3 regions of the Neptunomonas sp. ABH4_499 genome follow, and region 1 is predicted to be linked to each of the others. Evidence: predicted binding sites of a transcription regulator. Region 1 holds the regulator's gene; each other region holds the start of a gene.

Region 1 (4,207 bases):
AACAAGCCAAGACTCACCGCTTGATGCGGGAGCCGATTACTATTTGTCGAACGCTAACGTGAAGCGCTTTAACGAATCGGGCACCCTGAGCACCGAACTCAACGTGGAAAAATGGGAGCATTTCCCAAGCGATAAGCGCTCGCTGCTGAGACGCCCATCCGTTCAAGGTGTCACAGATCAGCTGCAAACATACACATTAAAAAGCAAAGTTGGCACACTCTTTGACGGGCAGACGCAGTTGACGCTTGATGAAGAGGTAGTGCTCACGCATAATCCCAACTCCGACTCCCCCTCTCGCATCGAGACGGATCGGCTAATTTACACACCGGAAACGTCGATGGTCACTTCCGACTCGACGGTTCGGATTATCAATTCTGATTGGACGGTCAGCGCGAAAGGCATCTCTGTCGATCTGAACTCACACACTTCAGAGCTGAGCACTGACGTTGAAGGGACTTTTTATGTCGACCCTTAATTGGAAAGTTTGGTTGAGCGCCGCACTTTTAACCGCATCCAGTATGGTTAATGCGCTTCCAGAAGACCGTAAGCAACCGATTCACATTTCGGCTGATTCGGCGCAAATTGACGAGAAAGCCGGTGTGACGACTTACACGGGTAATGTGTCTATTACTCAAGGCACTATGAAGATCCGCGCCGCTAAAGTCAGTCTTTACCAAAAAGACCGCGCCGTTGATCGTATTGTGGCTACAGGCTCTCCGGCCAAATTCAGCCAGCAGGCAGCGGCCAATCAGGCCATTACAGATGCCTATGGTAATTCACTTGAATACCTAGTGAAAAAACAAACCATCACTCTATCTGGAAACGCAAAAGTTGAGCAGGAGAAAAACCAGTTCAGCGGCGAGCGAATCGTATACCAGATGGACAAAGCACGTGTGAACGCTTACGGCGGCAAAGACTCAGGTCAGCGTGTTCAGATGATTATTCAACCGAACGGCAACTGAGCATTATGTCACTTGAGTTAAAAGCCACCCATTTGGCGAAGTCGTACAAAAAACGCCACGTGGTACGTGACGTATCAATGACGGTCAAAGCCGGCGAGATCGTCGGTTTACTGGGCCCAAACGGCGCCGGTAAAACCACCTGTTTTTACATGATTGTTGGCTTGGTTAAAGCCGACAAAGGCCAGATCTTCATCAATGATCAAGACATTACGGCCTTCGCCATGCACGATCGTGCTCGTCAAGGTATTGGGTATCTGCCGCAAGAGGCGTCGATCTTTCGAAAGCTGAGTGTCGAAGACAACCTGATGTCGATTCTTGAGCTTAGAAAAGATCTGTCCCCAAGTGATCGTAAAGCCACTCTTGAAAACCTGTTACAAGAGTTCCACATTACGCACATCCGCGACAGCCTAGGCATGAGCCTATCCGGCGGCGAACGCCGTCGTGTTGAGATCGCAAGGGCACTCGCGTCCGAACCTAAATTCATTCTATTGGATGAGCCCTTTGCTGGCGTCGATCCGATCTCGGTCAACGATATTAAAGAGACCGTAAAGCACCTACAATCACGAGGTATTGGGGTGTTAATCACTGACCATAACGTACGTGAAACGTTAGACATTTGTGAAAAAGCGTATATCGTCAGTGAAGGTGTCATTCTAGCCGAAGGCGCACCGGCTGATATTTTAGCCAATGAGCAAGTGAAAGCCGCCTATCTTGGCGAGTCCTTCCGGCTGTAATTGACCGACCTGTGTTATTGGAGTAGATGCGGAGTTTATGAAGCAGTCATTACAACTCAAAATGGGTCAGCACCTGACCATGACCCCACAACTGCAACAGGCGATTCGCTTATTGCAGTTATCAACATTGGACCTTCAGCAAGAGATTCAGTCGGCGCTTGAAAGCAACCCGATGCTGGAGACCAATGAAGAGGGAGATGAGTTAGACTCCAACTCGGCCGGCAACGACAATAACGAGCGCGCTGAGTCCGACGATTACTCACAAGAAGACTACACCGCTCAAGCCAGCGAGACTCAACAAGAGCGCAATGACTCAGCCGAGATGGCTGATACGGCCTCTGTCGATGATCAATGGAACGATGATATTCCAGCGGAGCTCTCAACCGACTCCAGTTGGGACGACACCTTCCAGACCGCGTCCAGCAGCTCAGGCAGTACCACCCACCGTGACGACGATGACTTTATGGAGTCCAACGACACGGCCGAAGAAACCCTGCAAGATCATCTTCATTGGCAGCTCAACCTAACCCGTATGAGCTTAGAAGACCGAATGGTTGCTGAGGCGATCATCGATGCGATCGACCCTGAGGGCTACCTTCGCACCACAACCGAAGAGCTCCTTGAGGATTTCAAACGGCAAGAACCCGAGCAGTTCCAAGACACCGAAATTGAAGAGATCGAAGCGGTATTGCACCGCATTCAGCAGTTTGATCCACCCGGTGTCGGTGCCCGAGACTTGGGTGAGTGTTTAGCCATCCAGCTTAAGCAGTTACCAGAAAAACCGCCGCTGTTTGAGCAGACGCTCCAGCTGTGCCTGAATCACATCCATTTGCTGGGTAGTCGCGATTACAAACAGCTGATGCGTAAGCTGCGCGTCAAAGAGCCACAGTTACAAGCGATGATTCTTTTGATTCAATCGCTGAACCCGCAACCTGGCGCGATGATCTCTTCCAGCCAGGCGGAGTACGTTATCCCCGATGTATTCGTTGAAAAAGTCAAAGGCGTGTGGATAGCCCGACTCAATTCCGATGCATCGCCTAGCCTTCGAATCAACACTCAGTATGCCGACCTCATCCGCCGAGCTGACTCCAGTGCTGATAACACCTACTTGAAGAATCACTTGCAAGAAGCACGTTGGTTTATCAAGAGTTTAATGAGCCGAAATGAAACCCTACTCAAAGTTGCGAGTCAGATTGTTGAAAGGCAGTCGGATTTTCTGGAGTACGGCGAGGAGGCCATGAAGCCAATGGTGTTGCATGACATTGCCGAAGCAGTCGAAATGCACGAGTCCACGATATCGCGTGTGACCACCCAAAAATACATGCATACCCCAAGGGGTATCTTTGAGTTGAAGTACTTCTTCTCAAGCCATGTCAGCACCAATGATGGTGGTGCTGCATCGTCAACCGCCATTCGCGCCGTGATAAAAAAACTGATAGCGGCCGAAAATCCTGCTAAACCTTTAAGTGACAGTAAAATTGCTCAATTACTTGATGCAGAGGGAATCCAGGTCGCTCGAAGAACGATTGCCAAATATCGCGAAGCGATGGGCATCGCCCCTTCTAACGAAAGAAAGCGTCTGGTTTAATAACGACTCACTACGACGAACAATCGTCTAAGGAGACATGTATGCAGATCAATATCACAGGTCACCACTTAGAACTGACAGATGCACTGACCGAATATGTCCACACCAAGTTTGATAAACTGGAAAGGCATTTTGATAACATCACCAATGTCCAAGTGACCCTGAGTGTTGATAAGCAACGTCAAATAGCAGAAGCTGGCATGCACATCGCAGGCGGCGAAGTCTTTGCAACGAGCGAACACACAGATATGTATGCAGCGATTGATGCGGTAACCGACAAACTGGACCGCCAAATCATTAAGCACAAAGAAAAACTCAAGAGCCACAAATAAGTAAGGCGTTACATCACTTATGCCCATACTCTCATTGCTTTCACCTTCAAGAACGCTTCACGCCGTAGAAGGCATTAGCAAAAAGCGCGTATTAGAAACCGCCAGCAAGTTGATTGCAGAATCAGCCGGTGAAGAGGTTGATCAGGATGCTGTATTCACTGGACTCATCGGACGAGAGAGATTGGGCAGTACCGGTATTGGGGAGGGCGTTGCCATTCCCCACTGCCGTCTTGCCGGAATCGATACCGCTATGGGGGCTTTATTTACCCTAAGCGAACCCATCGATTTTGACGCCATCGACCAACGCCCCGTCGACCTGTTGTTCTTTTTACTGGTCCCTGAAGAGGCGTGTGACGAACACCTAGACACCTTGGCCAAACTGGCCGAATCCTTCAGCCAAGAAAGCTGCCGAGCCCAACTTAGAAGCGCGCAGTCCGACGAAGATTTACTGCGCATCGCTCAAACTGTATTTGGAACCTAAAGCATGAAACTGGTGATCATCAGCGGCCTATCAGGATCGGGTAAGAGTTCTGCCCTTCAGGCTCTTGAAGACATCGGTTTTTATTGCATTGATAATCTACCTGCACTACT
Region 2 (4,207 bases), on a different contig from region 1:
CCTCAGCAAACAGCTCGTCGGTACGACACCCGTGCAAACCGCAAGCCTCGGACGCTAAGTCTTCAACATGATCCACCAGCTGATGAATCAGCTTTTTTTGCTGGAGTGGATCGTACACACATTTACCGATCATAAACCCCTGCATTCGCGAGCACTTGATCAGGTGACCCGGCTCAAAGCCAATACTGACTCCTTTGCCAAGTTCACTGTAACCGCGCCACTGACTGAGCAGATTACCGTTGGCACGAAACGACCCGGAAAAAAGCAGATGTCCGTCGGTTACGCGATCTGTAATCCACTCTAAAAATTGATTAAGCAATCGCGGGTTAGGGTGGCCTAGCGCAATGCGCTCCTCTACCTCACGGCGCGTCAGTGCAACCATGTGATTGAGCTCGGCCGAATCGTTCATGTAACGAATATCACTGGCCCAAAGACAGCCCGAGTCGACGATGCCCATTAGGCCCGTAAAGGTGGTGTAGTGGTAAAGCGTCTCATCTGGTATATCGGAATACAGACGCTCTGTCATTGCGCGAATCTTTTCCATATCAATATATTACATCGAATACGTTGCGGTCTTACTACACTCTAGCATAGAGCTGACGAAATATGATTGACTACGAAACAACCAACCTAGAGGTTAACGTTTAACTCTTAATCCAACGGAAGAACTTAGTCGATCTTAAAGCCTTATTTTTTATTAATGTCAGCATTTTTGTCAGCCCCGCCCCAATTTTTTATTCATATCAAAATTAGATTATAAAAAACAAGGAATTAATATAATCGGCATTATTTTTGCTTAGACTAATGCCCAATAACGATAAATATCTCTATTAATTAGCGTTTTATGGATAAAGGAAATACATATGATTCGCTTAAACAGCATGAAAGCAGTCGCTTTCGGACTCGGAATACTTGCTTCAACGGCCTCTAATGCAGCCCTTTTCGAAGGGGCGTCTTCAGCAACCTTCGGTACACCTGACTCCACAGGCGTTTATACAGGTGTAGGTACTAATACCTTTACGACAGGTAGTTCACTACCGTCTTCATCTTCCAATATTTTCACTGTAGATGGACTTAGCTACTCAACAAGCGAAGATGCTCTCTTTGCCATTGCCGATTTGACTTACACAAATGGCAGAACGTACAGCGGAAGTGTTGCGGATACAGTGCCTTTGGACATAGCGCTCGACTTCACTACACCGACTGGAATTTCTGAGCTGTTCACATTTACATTTGACTTAAATGTGACTCCAAATACGACCGGAAATGCTGTTCTTGATGCTGATACTCTAAATATCTTAAACGTTATCTCATCAACTAACTTTCTTGTAGCAAGTGATCTTTTTACACTTCAACTCGTAGGCTTTAGCGATGATAATGGCACAACCATTAGCAATACATTCACGTTACCTGAAGATGAAACGGTTACATCTCAGCTATACGGCATAATTACTTTAGCTAATAACCAAGTACCAACACCTGCTACTCTGCTACTCTTCGTAACAGGTCTTGTAAGCCTCTTACGCTTCAAAAATAAGAAGTAAGTAAATTGACGCGCCGCTTTCATGCTATTCAACATAATTATTGTTAAATAGCATGATTGCTGCGCATCCCTCACCTTTCATTGAGTAATGAACCCATAAAGGCCTTATTTCTGATTCTTTACCGTGTTTGACTTAGAGAATGTTTTTGCCCGCCTCTGGATCTCGCGCGGCTTGTGCTTGCTCGCGGATTTCAGCGGTATCCGTGCTGATATCATCTTGATCAGCCCCAGCCAGATCCTCATCTAGGGTGTCGCGAGCCTGCGTTGGTAAGGCCGCGTGTTCTTGGGCTAAGGCTGTTGGAGTTTCACGCTCATCTTGCATGATCACAGGTACTCCCTGTGGGAAGATCACCTCACGCGAATCGTCCGGCAAAAGGAATAAACGCCTGATCATCAACGCTGCCTTCTAAGAACACCAATCCAGCCTTGGATTGCACCGATAAAGATTGATACTGGCCAGCGCTGTTCAGTATCCCAAGGATGCGTTCGGTGATTCCTGATCCTTAACGGGCTGCTCCACATCGATCTCTCGATCCACACTCTCGACCGAGGCACCCATCACGGCGGTAGACGTTGTTACTGATGTAGACTCATTAGCCGCCAGTGACACAGCGCTGAAGAACAACATCCCTAAAAGTAAGCACACTCGCATCACGCACACTCCCTGTTTTTTGATCTATACGCATGGTGACATCGGATCGATGCTAAACAAAGACGGTTCGGAAAAAATTACATAACTGTCTTCGGTTTTTTCAAACCTTTCAGCAAAGCACGCATGTCAAAAGTCGTCAAACAAACCCTAAGAAATTGATTTTAATGAATTATCAATATTGGCACGTTCATCGCTATTGCTTATGTAATTCAACTTTGAATGGAATACTGCGGAGGAATCGCCATGTTACGTTATGCCTTAATCTTCTTTATCGTTGCCATCGTTGCGGCTTTGTTTGGTTTCGGTGGTATCGCAGGTGCCAGTGCTGGTATCGCAAAAATCTTGTTCTTTATCTTCTTAGTGCTGTTGGTGGCTTCGGTGGTTATGCACCTTGTCCGAGGCAAGGGTGTCTAGGTGACAAATTTTCATCATTGATGAATACCCTTAACGCTTAATTTGCACGATACATGATCACCCTAAGGTAACACCGATGTACTGGGGTGATCGATCTTTCCCCTGAAAAGGAGTAACACCATGTCTATGTTAGGTACACACGATAGCCGTTTAGTAAACGATATGATTTCAGTTTGTCATGATGGTAAAGAGTTTTACCAAGATGCGGCTAAGTCGGTTGAGAACCCATCTCTGAAAGCACTTTTCAAGGAGATGGCCGATATTCGCAACTCAATTGAGACCGATCTTAAGGGTCGCGTCGAAATGATGGATGAAAAACCTGATTCATCCGGTACCGTGATTGGTAAGCTGCGTCACGTATACACCAACGTGATTACCGAGATGTCGGATAAGCCCGATTACCGTTACGTGGAACAACTGGAAGAAGCGGAAGACGATGCGCTGCACACTTTCCGTAAAGCGACGCGCAAAATCGAAGACCCAGCGCTGTCATTACGTTTGATGCGTCACGTTGAGAAAATTCAGCAAACACACGATCGCATGAGCCATCTGAAGCATTCGATGAAACCAACTCAGCATTGATCATGTCTTAATCAATGTTGTTGCATCGAAAGGTCTCATGGACAGAGATCCACAACACAAGGCTCCGGGTGGAGCCTTTTTTGTGGCCGCTACAACCGCACATGAAAGCATCGGCGGCTGTAGCGGTTCTTTGACGATCAGAGCTTGTTCGATAGCTCTGTCAGTTCGCGAATCACCACCGTAAAGGTCGCACTGTCCAAAGTGCTGCTGTTTTGCAGATCTTTCAGGACGCGCTCCCAACGGCTCACACCACTGTCGTGCTGTTCTAACCAATGGTTGGCCAGCTCAGCACCATCCAACTCCGCTTGATAGCTCAAGACAGACGCTGTCAGATGACGCTGCTGCAGATTTAGGTCTTCACTGAAGCCCTCACGCGCCAGCAACTGCCAGTGGTTTTCTGGGTTGAACTGACGAATCTGCTCGCTGACCCAATCCAGGTGCAAACGCTCGCCCAGTGTGAAGTACACCTCGGCGGTGTTCAGCAAGGATTGGCCGGTATCGCCAGACACTTCGCTGATCGCAAGGGCTGAGTACAAGCGTTCGGCACACGCCACACGGGAAGCCAAGTCTTCGCTGACACCTGCCTCAACCAAGAGGAACTGAGACGTCTGCCACGCGGTTTTCAGATCACCAGTGAGCAAGGCCTCAAACGAGCCGCGAATACTGTCGACCGCCGGTTTGAAGCGGTCGATCACCTCTTTCACATCGAAGCTGCCACGGTTGCACACATTGCGCAGGAACCAGTAGCTGGCACGACGCATCAAGCGCAGAATGTCCGTGAACATACGCTCTTGGATGGTGGTATCCACTTGGTTATCCAAAAGCTCAACTTCGCGCCACAGGCTCTTAATGTCGAACACTTCACGCGCAATCAGGTAAGCAACCGCCACTTGATCCGCTGGTAGGCCAGTGGTTTCTTCCATGCGGTTCACGAAGGTGATCCCCATGTGGTTAACCATGGCGTTGGCCAGCTGCGTGGCGATGATCTCTTTGCGCAGTTGGTGGTTGGATACGGC
Region 3 (4,207 bases), on a different contig from region 1:
GACTGGGTTAAACTGGCGGTGACTCGCTCTCGTCAATCCAACACACCGGCTGTGTTCTGGTTGGACCCAGAGCGTGCGCACGATATGGAACTGGCGAAGAAAGTTCGCAAGTACCTAAAAGAGCACGATACAGAAGGCCTAGAGCTGCACATCATGGGCTACAACGAAGCGATCCGCTTCTCGATGGAGCGTATGATCCGCGGTCAGGATACCATCTCTGTTACTGGTAACGTCCTGCGTGACTACCTAACTGACCTGTTCCCAATCATGGAACTGGGTACATCCGCTAAGATGCTGTCTATCGTGCCAATGCTGAACGGCGGCGGTATGTACGAAACCGGTGCTGGCGGTTCTGCACCTAAGCACGTACAGCAAGTTCAAGAAGAGAACCACTTACGTTGGGACTCTCTGGGCGAATTCTTAGCACTGGCAGTTTCTCTGGAAGAGCTGGGCATCAAAGAAGACAACGAGCGCTCTAAAGTGCTGGCAAAATGTCTGGATCAAGCTACCGGCAAACTGTTGGAGAACAACAAGTCTCCATCACGTCGCACTGGCGAGCTGGACAACCGTGGTAGCCACTTCTACCTAGGCATGTACTGGGCTGAAGCGCTGGCGGCACAGACGGATGATAAAGCACTGGCTGATCAGTTCGCTCCGCTGGCGAAAACGCTGAGCGAGAACGAAGACAAGATCATCTCTGAGCTGGCAGCCGTTCAAGGCCAAGCCGCTGATCTGGGTGGTTACTACCACGCTGATCCTGCAAAAGTCTCTGCGGTTATGTGCCCAAGCGCTACGCTGAATGCCGCTCTGAAAGGCTAATATCGCCTCCCTCTGAAAAGAATCAAAAGCCCGGCAATCGCCGGGTTTTTTTGTGCTTGCATCCACTGCTGCTGCCCTTTGTACCACCAGCACCGCTTTTGCAGAACTGGAACTCAACGCCAGCCTCGAACTTGATACGGATACCCGCGATACCACACAAACTGAGTGCGTTTACGATCAAAACGGACATGTTGAATTAGGTGCCGTTGGTACAACTTACCGCGGCGATTACTTTGCGAAAGCCGTGGGAGTGGTGCGTCTTCAAACAGACGGTGGCGAAGTGGATCAAACCGGCTTTGGTATCAACACCGGTATCAACGTGGGTGAAGGCTTCATCAACTTAGCGGCGTCTCGTTTAAAAGATGATGATACCGACCTTGATACAACATCGTTCGCAGCTAACATGACTTATGGAAACTTTGGCTTGGGTTATATGCACTCAAATGCAGAAGTTGCCGGCAGCGATGATCAGAAGGTGAACACCTTATACGCCGCGTACACCATGCCAATTTTGGACCTTGAGAACGCCAGCGTTACTTTTGCTGCGTCCATGTCTAAAGCCAGCAATGTGGCGGATGATAAAGCCAACGCGTTACGCGTACGCTTTAACTACGCGTTCTAAGCACAAGCAAGTGGCGGTCGACCTAGCCCCTTCTGGGTTGGCCATCACTTAGGCACAGGACGTTGATTCCAACAAAAAAGCGGCTCATGGCCGCTTTTTTATAACACTTAACGCTTACAGAAACGCAGGGCGAATCTGATCACACCAGGTGTTGATGCGCTCTTCTGACTGATCACGCTGAGTATCTTCATCCAACGCCAGACCAACAAAATGCTTTTTATCGTCCGTTAGGGCTTTTGACTCATCAAACTCGTAACCCTCAACAGGCCAATGGCCTACAACGGTCGCGCCACGTGCAACGACTTTGTCGTGTAACATGCCCATCGCGTCAACGAACCATTCAGCATAGCCAAGCTGATCACCCAGACCAACAAATGCCGCTGTTTTACCTTCGAAGTCGAAGTTTTCGACCTCTTCCCAAACTTCTTCCCAATCTTCTTGGACTTCGCCGTAATCCCATGTCGGAATTGCAAAGATAAATTGGTCAAACGCATCGATGATATCCAGACCTACATCTTTCACATCAAACAGTTCGGTGTTCTCTTCACCGAGGTTTTGTGCGATTTTAACGGCCACATCCGAGGTATTACCTGTGGTTGACCCGTAAATGATTGCAATCATTCAGTGCCTCTATTTAAAACAGTGCTTTATGAGCTGGTAAATAAGAACGCGGTAGCAATGCCGACAATAAAAACCGATGACAATAGAGTCGTTAGACTGTTTGTGACCAGTGCTTTCATCTGTTGCCTCCTGCGTAGATATCATTTGTGCGATAATCCTATAGCAAGGATCAATAAAACTCAAATGATAATTATTTTCATTATCGAGATCAGTGAAGAATTCGCCCTCTCTGATCGCTACCGCGGCGATTAAAGGCTTAGAGCCGTAATTGGCCAAAGGGTTGCATAATAAATAGGAGATCTTTGCCATCCACCCGAACCGTGTGATCCGAGGTTAAGATGAAGTCCAGAAAAGACACCCCCGAATTTTTTATTTTGGCGGCCAAACAATGCGAGATCGATAACCTAAAAGAGTTAAAAACCAGTTGTCAGTTGGTTGTACTGGTCAGCGACTTAGTGCACGCCTTGCAGCGCGAGCGCGGTATGTCGAATGTCTTTATTAAGTCCGATGGCCAACGCATGCTCGATGCCAGACATCAGCAGATTGTCCAATGTGAAGCCTATGAACGCGCTTTTCGGGAGCACCTTTCCAGCTTAACCCACAAAACAGGGCAGTTGCACAGCAGTGTACGCCTGTTTAACGCCATTTCGTTTGTGCTCCATGCTCTGGACGAACTGCCGCCACACCGCGATGCGGTTGCCCGATTATCCCTAACAGCCGCTGACAATACCCTGTTCATTAGCGAGCTGATCACAGGCTTACTCAACATCATCTTTGAAGCAGCCGACATCTCCACGGACCCAGACACAACCCAATCCTTAGTTGGGCTTTTCAACTTTATGCAAGGCAAAGAGTTTGCGGGCCTTGAGCGTGCCTGGGGCGCCATTGGGTTTGCCGCTGGGCAGTTCTCGGACATTGTTATGGAGCGCCTTAACAACACCCAAGAGAAACAAAACTACTGCTTTAATCAGTTTATTGAGTTCAGCAAGCGCGAGAGCCAAACCGAGTGGGCCAACTTACAAGCGTCTAAACCTTGCCAAGAGTTTGCGCGTTTGCGAGAGATGATCCAAAGCTCCGACCAATCAGCCCTGCCCACGGATTTGAGTGAGGTGTGGTACGACATCGCCACCCTCCGCTTGGATTTAATGCATGAGCTTGAACTGAACTTGATCAAAACCTTGATCAACACCTGTGATGAAAACTTGCAGCGCACCTTGGGCGAGTATAAAAGCCACGAGTACACACTGTCGGCGCTGGCGAATATGCGTGCGCCCACCTCCTCCATTGAATTGGCGGCTGAATCCTCCGATGCAAATAACGATACCGATGAGTCCTTCAGTCACACTCAGCAAAAATCTTTGCTCTCGTTAATTCAGTCTCAGGCGACCCAGCTTAAGGAGATGGAACACGAGCTGGATCGGGCGAAAAAGTCCCTGCACGAAACCAAGGTGATCGAGCGCGCGAAAGCCATGTTGATGCAGTACCAAGGTCTGACCGAAGAGCAAGCGCACCGACAACTGCAAAAAGCGGCCATGAACAGTGACCGCAAACTGATTGATGTGGCTGAAAACGTGTTAAGCGTCTCCAGTGTGATCAAAAAGAACGCATAAGCTGATCATTTAAGTGCAAGGTGGGCGACTCCCCTTGCGCTATTTAGCCTCGCAAAACCCCAACCTTTTGAATCTATTCGTGTATTAAAGTCTGGCCTCTTTTTTGCTAAAGCTTTACTGTTCTGGCTAAAGGCGGCTTGAACACACAATGTTTGCAGTTTGGATAAAGGCGTCCTTCCCAAGGTGATATCACCTTAGGAGACGCCTTTTTTGTTGTTGGTCTTCCGCTTGGGCGGCCGTAGGCTCTGATGAATAAGGAAAGTCGATGTCATACTTACTCCCCTCTGAATTTGTGACCAAAATGGTGGACTCGGGTGAAGAGAAGATCTTCATGTCCACTAAAGATACATTAATCCGCGCGTTTATGGCGGGCGCTATCTTGGCGCTTGCGGCCGTTTTTGCCATCACAGTCGCGACCCAAACAGGCTCCTTGCTGATTGGCTCTATACTGTTCCCGGTGGGTTTCATCATGTTGTACCTAATGAAATTTGACCTCTTAACCGGTGTATTTACCCTCGTGCCCTTAGCCTTAATC

Evidence for each region. The regulator sigma-54, encoded in region 1, starts transcription at its own class of promoters, with help from an activator protein. The targets are predictions, from matches to a motif close to TGGCACNNNNNTTGCTNT.
Region 2: ACXAF9_RS14460 (PA2169 family four-helix-bundle protein) is a predicted target of sigma-54. The motif match lies at 2,652-2,669, and genes of this name have one in related genera.
Region 3: ACXAF9_RS10710 (nitrate- and nitrite sensing domain-containing protein) is a predicted target of sigma-54. The motif match lies at 2,332-2,349, and genes of this name have one in related genera.

Annotation. Positions count from the first base shown of each region.
Region 1 covers NZ_JBSWXK010000006.1:110,405-114,611, reverse strand. The annotation lists gene lptC (LPS export ABC transporter periplasmic protein LptC) at 1-475, shown strand, start outside; gene lptA (lipopolysaccharide transport periplasmic protein LptA) at 462-962, shown strand; gene lptB (LPS export ABC transporter ATP-binding protein) at 968-1,696, shown strand; gene ACXAF9_RS08025 (RNA polymerase factor sigma-54) at 1,734-3,284, shown strand; gene hpf (ribosome hibernation promoting factor) at 3,326-3,616, shown strand; gene ptsN (PTS IIA-like nitrogen regulatory protein PtsN) at 3,636-4,097, shown strand; gene rapZ (RNase adapter RapZ) at 4,101-4,207, shown strand, end outside.
Region 2 covers NZ_JBSWXK010000014.1:66,844-71,050, reverse strand. The annotation lists gene ACXAF9_RS14485 (DUF2971 domain-containing protein) at 1-526, opposite strand, end outside; gene ACXAF9_RS14480 (choice-of-anchor K domain-containing protein) at 864-1,544, shown strand; gene ACXAF9_RS14475 (hypothetical protein) at 1,677-1,937, opposite strand; gene ACXAF9_RS14470 (hypothetical protein) at 2,010-2,195, opposite strand; gene ACXAF9_RS14465 (DUF1328 domain-containing protein) at 2,439-2,609, shown strand; gene ACXAF9_RS14460 (PA2169 family four-helix-bundle protein) at 2,730-3,191, shown strand; gene ACXAF9_RS14455 (NAD-glutamate dehydrogenase) at 3,329-4,207, opposite strand, start outside.
Region 3 covers NZ_JBSWXK010000009.1:18,117-22,323, forward strand. The annotation lists gene ACXAF9_RS10695 (NADP-dependent isocitrate dehydrogenase) at 1-819, shown strand, start outside; gene ACXAF9_RS10700 (hypothetical protein) at 872-1,441, shown strand; gene fldB (flavodoxin FldB) at 1,556-2,062, opposite strand; gene ACXAF9_RS10710 (nitrate- and nitrite sensing domain-containing protein) at 2,401-3,672, shown strand; gene ACXAF9_RS10715 (formate/nitrite transporter family protein) at 3,938-4,207, shown strand, end outside.